Regions from separate parts of the Chelativorans sp. M5D2P16 genome, predicted to be linked through region 4. Evidence: predicted binding sites of a transcription regulator. Region 4 holds the regulator's gene; each other region holds the start of a gene.
What was found. Region 4 encodes LexA, which represses DNA repair genes until DNA is damaged. Its sites were predicted from a motif close to TGTTCNNNNTGTGTTCNG; they were not measured.
Positions count from the first base shown of each region.

Region 1 (2,196 bases), on a different contig from region 4:
CCCCATCTGAAGCGCTGGTTCGAGACGGTGACGGCGCGGCCCGCCGTGGAGCGCGGCCTCGCCGTCGGCCAGGAACATCGCCGCAACATCGCCGAGGACGAGGAGGCCAAAAAGGTCCTCTTCGGACAGCGCGCCCGCGCCTGACGGGAAGCAGGGGCGGGGCGGCCGTTCGCCGGATCGTCCCGCCGGACAGTCAGCACGAGTGCGCGCGTAATCGCGCGCGGCATCGCCACGCTCTTGCTGCCTCCTGCAAATTTCCCCGAAGGGGCTGAACCGCTATAGCCGCGACCAGCGCTCGTTGCGGCAGATGAGGCCGCCCAGCACACAGCCGCCCATGGTGAAGACGTCCCCCTCCAGGCTTCCCTTGCCCTTGTAGGTCTTGCCGTTCTTCGGGTCCGTCACCGTGCCGGAATAGCTGCCGTCGCCTTGCGCCTCGAAGCGCCCGACCGCCTTGCCGGCATGGGGCCCGCTCCTGAGCGTGATGCAGAAGGCCTGGCCGCAGGCGGCGATCTCGGCGGTGTTGCCGGACCGCGTCTTCCACCGTCCTTCGATCGGATCGGCAAGCGCTGGCCCGGCCGATACCGCCAGGAGCGCCGCCAGAAGGAGCGTGTTGCGGAACATGCTTTTCCTCCCCAGCTTACGCACACGTAAGGATAAAGGATTTGGCCGCCTCGGGGAAGTTTCGTGCGGTTGGCTAGCGCCGCAGGTGAAGCATTCACGTCGGTGCGGCTTTTGTCGTGGTTAGCAAAGGGTTGATGCGGGCATTAACTTTTTGCCGGCCGCCCACTTTCAAACACCGGCGTTGCCGGGGTTTCCATCCTTAACGGATTCCGCCTATTTACCGAATGTTTGAACTTTGTTTTCTTCAAATTAATCAAGCTATTTAACGGCGATTTCAAGCCTCGGCTTCATCCTTCGAAACCATCGCAGCACCGCTACAAACAACAAGATGGCGGGCCGCTCTCAGGGTGAAAACGGGGATTTGAAATGGCGCGTTTCGATTTTCATGAGGCAGCTTCCGGCGCGATCGGCGCCGGTACGCAGGCCGACGTTCTTTTCCAACTCGGCATGATGTATGCGACCGGGCGTGACTGCGATGTCGACCTGGTCGCCGCCCACAAATGGTTCAACATCGCCGCGATCAAGGGCTCCGGCCGTGCCGCCGAAATGCGTTCCGAACTCGCGGCAGGCATGTCCAAGGCCGACATCGCCCGTGCCCTGCGCGCAGCGCGCGAATGGATGACGGCCCACTGAGAACACCGGGTAGTGCGGGGGCGCCGGCACGTATCGTCCGCTGGCGACGAAAGGGGGCGGGCGGACAGAGATACGCTGCTGAAGAACGCCGCGACCGGCCGAGCGCCGGCGCGGCGTTATCCTATGCGTACGGCAGCCCTTGGTTCGACAGGCTCACCATGAAGGTTCGTGTCGTACCACAGCTCCAACTGCTTTCGTCCTCATTCTGAGCCTGTCGAAGGGCGAGGGCGAAGGCACGCCCGGCAATCCCGCTGAATTCGTCCCACCTAGTTCTCCGTTCGTCCAGCCCTGGACGGCATGGCCGCTTCGGCAAACCGCACCAGCACCGTCCCGTCGCTCACCTGGGCGCCCTCGGCGGCGATCTCTGCGATGATCCCGTCATGCGGCGCGGTGACCGTGTGCTCCATCTTCATCGCCTCGAGCACCAGGAGCGGCTGTCCCACTTTGACCTTTTCCCCAGCGGTGGCGCGGACCAGCTTGACGAGCCCCGGCATCGGCGCGCGCAGGCTTTCCCCGCCGCTCGCCGCCTCGGCGTCTTCCAACGGGTCTTGCAGTGCGAAGGTATGGCTGTCGGCGCCTCTGAACAGCGTCACGTGTCCCGGCCACGCGGCCGTTTCCCGATCCGCCGCCGGCGACAGTGTCACCGCGTCCTTGGTACCCTCCAGCAACACCGCAAAGCGCCCGTCGCCAAGCCCGGTGATCGCATGCGGCAGTGCCCGCCCGCCATGATGGATGGTGCGCCGGTGCGCGGGTGGATGATAGTGGGCATAGGCCGAGATCGCCTCGAACGGATCCGTGGCCTCGGGCCGATAGGCGGCGCCGGAGGCTGCGAGCGCAGCCTGCGCCACGGTCTTTCCGTCCGGCTCCGCCACCCGGATCAGCGCTTCCCGGTGGCGTTCGATCAACCCGGTGTCGAATTGGCCCGCCGCGAAGTCGGGATCG
Region 1 covers NZ_JAXQNM010000026.1:5,678-7,873, reverse strand. The annotation lists gene SIN08_RS13830 (glutathione S-transferase family protein) at 1-144, shown strand, start outside; gene SIN08_RS13825 (DUF2147 domain-containing protein) at 277-621, opposite strand; gene SIN08_RS13820 (sel1 repeat family protein) at 988-1,254, shown strand; gene SIN08_RS13815 (acetyl/propionyl/methylcrotonyl-CoA carboxylase subunit alpha) at 1,521-2,196, opposite strand, start outside.
Region 1: SIN08_RS13820 (sel1 repeat family protein) is a predicted target of LexA. The motif match lies at 847-864, and genes of this name have one in related genera.

Region 2 (2,196 bases), on a different contig from region 4:
ACCGCTTCCGCGGGGTTATCTCCCTCGACGGCCGCATGATCGAGCGTCTGCATCTGGAGATGGCCGAAGGCGTGCTCGCCAAGGCGCGGCAAATTAAGGAGAAAGAGACATGAGGCTCTACCGCTTCCTGACAGGCCCGGACGATTCCGGCTTCTGCCACAAGGTCACGGCGGCCTTGAACAAGGGCTGGCTGCTGCACGGCAACCCGACCTACGCCTTCGACCTCGAAACGAAGACGATGCGCTGCGGCCAGGCGGTCTACAAGGAAGTGGAAGGGGTGGACTACACGCCGGAGGTCAGGCTCGGGGACTATTGAACACTCGCAGCATGCGCGTCGTTCCGGACAAACCTGCGTTTTCCGGGATTGCGCTGAATGCGGGACCGCCGCTGCCGTGAGAATTTACATGCCCGGATGCGGCCACTCGTCCGCCGCTTCCTCGATGCGCGCCATGTCGTCGTCGGACAGGCCGAAATGGTGGCCGATCTCGTGGATCAACACATGGGCGACGATGTCGCCCAGGGTCTCCTCGTTCTCGGCCCAGTAGTCGAGGATCGCCCGGCGGTAGAGGGTGATGCGGTTGGGGCCCTCGCCGGTGGCCGGGTTCCAGCGCTCGGCAATGCCGCGTCCCTCGAACAGGCCGAGCAGGTCGAACGGCGTCTCCAGCGCCAGGTCGTCCATGATTTCCTCGCTCGGGAACTCGACGACCTGGATGATGATGTCGCCCGTGAGTTTGCGGAAATCGTCCGGCAGGTTCGCGTAGGTCTCCATCGCCAGGAGCTCGAATTCCGCGAGCGATGGTGAAAGCTGGTCGTGCCAGGCGCGGGTCTGATAGATGCGTGCCATTTCGTGTCCTTTGCCGCGCATATAGCGTTTTCACGCGCAGGATTCGAGTGTGCGTGTCACTCGAGAGGCGAAGACAGATGCAGAAGGAATAAAATCCTTCTTGACTCCGGGCGCTGGCTCTGGAATCGATAGGAACATAACAAGAACATTCGAACTGGAGCGAACGCCATGGCGCGCAATGCCACGGCGCAGAAGACGATTTATGCCCTGCGCCGGGAAATTGCCAGAATCGAGGGCGTCCTGCCCGAGCGGCTTGCCGCTCCGGGCGAGGAGGACCCGGTGCTTCGCCGCGGTGTTTCGGCCATGCGCGGGGCGGCAGCCGGCGCTTTTCTCGAAACCGGTGCGGCCGGGCTCGACAATGCGCTTGCCGGCGGCGTGCCGCGGGGGGCGCTGACCGAGATCCACGCTCCCGCCGCCCGCGACGCCGGCGCGGCAGCCGGCTTCGCCCTTGCCCTTTCTTCCTTGCTGCGCAAGGAGGGGCGGCGCCCGGAAAAAAGAAGGGCCGTGTGCTGGATCGGCACGGCGGATCTCGTCCGCGAAGCCGGTTTTCCCTACGCGCCCGGCCTGAAAAGGGTCTTCGGCCTGCCGGCGCATGACCTTCTGTTCTGCGCCGCCGGGAAGCTTGCCGATGCGTTGTGGATCGCCGAGGAGGCCTCCCGCCTGGACGATTTTGCCGCAGTCGTTCTGGAAATCCGCGGTAACCCCGCCCGTCTCGACCTCACGGCCACCCGGCGCCTCAACCGGCGGGCGCAGGAGAGGGGCAGGCCCGTTTTCCTGGTCCGTGCGGCGTCCTTCGCCGAGCCGACGGCGGCACCCGTCCGTTTCCACGTCTCGTCCGCACCGGCCGTGCCGCGCTCGACCCTGTCGGGCGCGCTTGAAGATTCGATCGGCCATCCCGCCTTCACCGTCGCCATCGGCAAGAGCCCCACCTCCTTGCCGGGAGAATTCGTTCTGGAGTGGAACCCCGATGTCCTCGCTTTTTACGAAATCCGGCCAGCGTATTCTCGCGCTCTGGTTCCCGCACCTGCCCACCGACCGCATCTTCCGGCAGCGGGCGGGACGGTCGTGGCGCTGCGGCGTGCCGATGCGGCACCCGCCCCTGGCGATCAGCCATCGCGAGAAGAACGCCCAGCGCATCCTGGCCCTCGACGAGCGGGCTGAGGCGCTGGGGCTGAGGCCCGGCCTCGGCGTGGCCGATGCCCGTGCCATGCATCCTTCCCTTGAGGTCGTCGAGGCCGATCCGGAAGCCGACCGCCACCTGCTTACGGGACTCGCCGACTGGTGCGACCGCTATACCCCACTTGTCGCCCTCGACGGCGCCGACGGCCTGTTCCTCGACATCACCGGCTGCG
Region 2 covers NZ_JAXQNM010000038.1:206,025-208,220, reverse strand. The annotation lists gene SIN08_RS18760 (CoA ester lyase) at 1-113, shown strand, start outside; gene SIN08_RS18755 (DUF1737 domain-containing protein) at 110-316, shown strand; gene SIN08_RS18750 (metallopeptidase family protein) at 401-844, opposite strand; gene SIN08_RS18745 (hypothetical protein) at 1,013-2,005, shown strand; gene SIN08_RS18740 (DUF6504 family protein) at 1,929-2,196, shown strand, end outside.
Region 2: SIN08_RS18750 (metallopeptidase family protein) is a predicted target of LexA. The motif match lies at 975-992, and genes of this name have one in related genera.

Region 3 (2,196 bases), on a different contig from region 4:
CCACACCGCTCGGCAGCGCCGTCGTCACGCCGACATAGCAGATGGAGGCGCCATAGTGTTTCGCAAGATCGGAGGAAACATCCAGAGCCCTTTGAAGCTTGTCCGCGTGCGCCAGATCGACCGGAACCAGAATTTTCTTGTACATCGCCGCGATCCTCCTTGAACTCTTCATTGCAACGGACTTCACCGGCGAAAGCCATTACGGCCCAACACGGGAAGCAATCATGCGCGTAACGCTGAAATCATTGAGATAGGGCAAGATTCATCGGTTTCACCTTGTCACCGACAATCTGGGCGCTCGCTTCCAGCTTACAGCGCCACGCCTCCGTTCACGCGTGGAAAGGCGCTGAACCGGTGAATCGACTTGGAACGGAAAAGCCCCGTCGCTGCCTGGTTCTCGAGCGCACGGGGCTATTACATTTTTGCCGGAACGCATCGCCGGCAACTTTCAGGGCGGTGCGAGACACGTCCTGTACTTAATCCAGTCAACTATATGGGTAGCAGCCGCGTGGCGCTGGCCATCTCAGCCTTCGAGGCCGGGTCTTCTCCCGCCCGGCCGTTGCCCCGCTGGGCCGTGCTTACCGGCGTCAGGACCGACGCGGCTGTGGCTCCGCGCTATCGGCGGAGCCGCTGGAACAGTCGGGTGGAGTCATGCCTCCCTCCTCGTCCATTGCCTTGTATCGCGCCGATCGGGCACTGCGTTCAAGACCGTGTCGTCATGAACCGTCGACCAGCGGATATGGTCAATGTGCGCCTGCATGCGCTCCCCGTCAAGACGTGCCTCCGCTTCCCTTCAAAGCCGAGCGCGAGCGTGGGCATGCGAAGCGCTAGCAGGAGGATGTCAGGAGACCGTTCGTTCTTTGTTCTTTCCACTTGCCCTGTCGGGCAAAAACTTGGAAAAGAGGTGCAGGCCTCCGGCAATGGATGGGCGCGGAATGCGGTGGCGCCATCGACATGTGCTGCGCATTTCCTACATGAGCCCTGGCCGGCACCAGCCGGCCACACCGAACCGATTGAGACAAGGCAGCGACGGGGCATGCCCGAAAACAAGCTGATTTCCATTCGCGGCGCGCGCGAGCACAATCTGAAGAACGTCGATCTGGACTTGCCACGCGAGCGCCTGATCGTCATGACCGGGCTGTCGGGCTCGGGCAAATCGTCGCTCGCCTTCGACACGATCTATGCCGAGGGGCAGCGGCGTTATGTCGAAAGCCTGTCGGCCTATGCCCGGCAGTTCCTGGAGATGATGCAGAAGCCGGACGTCGACGAGATCGACGGGCTGTCGCCGGCGATCTCCATCGAGCAGAAGACGACATCGAAGAACCCGCGCTCGACCGTCGGCACGGTCACCGAGATCTACGATTACATGCGCCTTTTGTTCGCGCGCGTGGGCGTGCCCTATTCACCGGCAACGGGGCTTCCCATCGAAAGCCAGACGGTAAGCCAGATGGTCGACCGGGTGCTGACGCTCGAGGAAGGCACGAGGCTTTACGTCCTCGCCCCCATCGTGCGCGGGCGGAAGGGCGAGTACCGCAAGGAGCTCGCCGAGCTCCAGAAGAAGGGCTTTCAGCGCGTCAAGGTCGACGGCCAATTCTACGAGATCGCCGACGCGCCTGCACTCGACAAGAAGTACAAGCACGATATCGACGTGGTGGTGGACCGCGTGGTGGTCCGGCCCGATCTCGCCACGCGCCTGGCCGACTCGCTCGAGACCTGCCTCAAACTGTCGGACGGCCTTGCCGTGGCCGAGTTTGCGGACCGGCCGCTGCCTGAGGAAGAAACGGCGGAAGGCGGCGCGGCCAACAAATCGAAGAACGAAACGCACGAGCGGCTGCTCTTTTCGGAAAAGTTCGCCTGCCCCGTTTCCGGCTTCACCATTCCCGAGATCGAGCCGCGTCTGTTCTCCTTCAACAATCCCGCCGGCGCCTGCCCCACCTGCGACGGACTGGGCAGCCAGCGCGCCATCGACCCGGAACTGGTGGTTCCGAACGAGAACGCGGTGCTGCGCGAAGGCGCCATTCAGCCTTGGGCCAAGTCAACCTCTCCCTATTACCTGCAGACGCTGGAAGCGCTCGGCAAGGAGTTCGGTTTCAAGGTCGGAAAGCGCTGGAAGGACCTGCCGGACGAAGCCAAGCAGGCTATCCTATACGGCACGGGCGAGCGCAAGATCGCCTTCGACTATGACGACGGCCTGCG
Region 3 covers NZ_JAXQNM010000008.1:197,845-200,040, reverse strand. The annotation lists gene SIN08_RS03920 (universal stress protein) at 1-145, opposite strand, end outside; gene uvrA (excinuclease ABC subunit UvrA) at 1,037-2,196, shown strand, end outside.
Region 3: uvrA (excinuclease ABC subunit UvrA) is a predicted target of LexA. The motif match lies at 851-868, and genes of this name have one in related genera.

Region 4 (2,196 bases):
TCAGGACGGCGCCGACATTCTCAACCTCGGCATCGTGCCCGACGACCGCGCGATGATAGCCGATGCACTTTCCCGGGCGCTTTCGGCCGATGCGGACCTGATCGTGACACTCGGCGGGGTTTCCGTGGGTGCGCACGACCTCGTGCGCGAGGTGCTGACGGCACAAGGTATGGAACTCGCTTTCTGGAGGATCGCCATGCGGCCCGGCAAGCCGCTGATATTCGGCCGCCTGCAGGGAAGCCGCGTCCTGGGATTGCCCGGCAATCCCGTCTCCAGCCTCGTCTGCGCGCATCTCTTCCTGCGCCCGCTCATCGCCGGGCTTTGCGGCCGCTCCTTCGCACCGGATCTGCGTGCGGCCGAGCTGGCCGCGCCGATGAAGGCAAACGATGAGCGCCGCGATTATGTGCGTGCGCGCGTCGAGAACGGTCCGCGCGGGCTCGTTGCCACGCCCTTCACGGTTCAGGATTCCTCCATGCTGACCACGCTTGCCGACGCCAACGCGCTCATTCTGCGTGAGCCCGGCGCCCGCGCGAGCGAGGCGGGTGAGCCCTGCCAGGTTCTGATGCTGCGTTAACCGGAAGGTAACGCTGATTTTTCACCCTTGCGGAACACAACTGGAACGTCTACCTTATGTTCTGGTTTTGTTTATGATGATTCCCGGGGTGGAACCGATGCTGACGCGCAAACAGCACGAGCTGCTGCTTTTCATTCACAACCGTCTCAAGGAGACGGGCATTCCTCCTTCCTTCGACGAGATGAAGGAGGCGCTGGACCTTGCCTCGAAGTCGGGCATTCATCGGCTGATCACCGCCCTGGAGGAGCGTGGTTTCATCCGCCGCCTCCCCAACCGCGCACGCGCGATGGAGGTCTTGCGCCTGCCCGAGTCGATCGCCCCGGGCCTCGGCGGACAGCGAACGTTCTCGCCCAGCGTCATCGAAGGTGGCCAGAGCCGCAACGCCCCGGCGCCCACCAAGCCGGCCGCCGACAATGACGAGGACGGCGTGAGCGTCGTTTCGGTTCCCGTCATGGGGCGCATCGCCGCCGGCGTCCCCATCGAGGCCATTCAGCATCAGACGCATTCGGTGGGCGTTCCGCCGGACATGCTGTCGGGCGGGGAGCACTATGCACTGGAGGTCAAGGGCGATTCGATGATCGAGGCCGGCATCTTCGACGGCGATACGGTCATCATCCGGGAGACGCAGACCGCCAATCCGGGCGAGATCGTCGTGGCCCTCGTCGATGAGGAGGAAGCCACGCTCAAGCGCTTCCGCCGCAAGGGTGCTTCCATCGCACTGGAAGCGGCCAATCCCGCCTACGAGACGCGCATTTTCGGTCCCGACCGGGTGAAGGTGCAGGGCCGGCTGGTCGGCCTCATCCGGCGCTATTGAGGCGGACGGCCGTCTTCAGCGATGTGGGGGTAGCCCCCGGGCGGCCCGCGACCAGGCACGGTGAGCGTGCCACGGCCGCCACGGCTTGGTGATTGCGAAGGTTATCCGCGCTTTCCCGCTGCCTTCCGCGCTCGGATTTTCCTCGAAGAAGATCGCCGCACTGCCGTAATGCGCCAGATCGCGCTTGGTGACGACGGTTGCGGCTGGTGCCGGGCCGCAAGGATCGCTCGTCACGGCATCATCGAGAACGACAAGGTCGGCGCCGGCACAGGCTGCACGGGCGGCCTTGGGGGTTGCGGCATGGGCTATTAGGGCATCGCTTTCGTGGCGGGCGAGGCACAGGTCTTCACCGCAATGAAACCTCGTCTTCTCCGCGTTTTGCGGCTGCGGCGCACCCGTCTCTACATTCGTCGGCTTCACGACGGTTCCAGCTGCCAGTGCCCGCGTCCAGTCGTCCATGGTGAAGCCGTTCGGGCGGGTGCGGTTCACGGCGAGCAAGGCGCCTTCTCCGGACAGACCGACGAGCGTTGCATCTTCCGTAATCACGACGTGCGGCAATTGCCGCATGGCGAGAAAAACCACGCCGGCGGCGGCGAGCGGCAGCGCCAGCAGGCGCAGCCACGTGGTCGAGACCACCAGGACAAGCAGCGCACCGGTAAAGAAAAGCATGGCCGTGAGCGGGATGAGGCCGACGGCATCCACAGGCGAATGGGTCGAAAACCACTCGGCGATAGCCACCACGGCGGCGATCGCCTGTCCCATCGCTTTCAGGAATATCCCATCGAGCCCGAAGGGCATGGACAGTATC
Region 4 covers NZ_JAXQNM010000023.1:170,238-172,433, forward strand. The annotation lists gene glp (gephyrin-like molybdotransferase Glp) at 1-574, shown strand, start outside; gene lexA (transcriptional repressor LexA) at 672-1,388, shown strand; gene SIN08_RS10870 (ComEC/Rec2 family competence protein) at 1,404-2,196, opposite strand, start outside.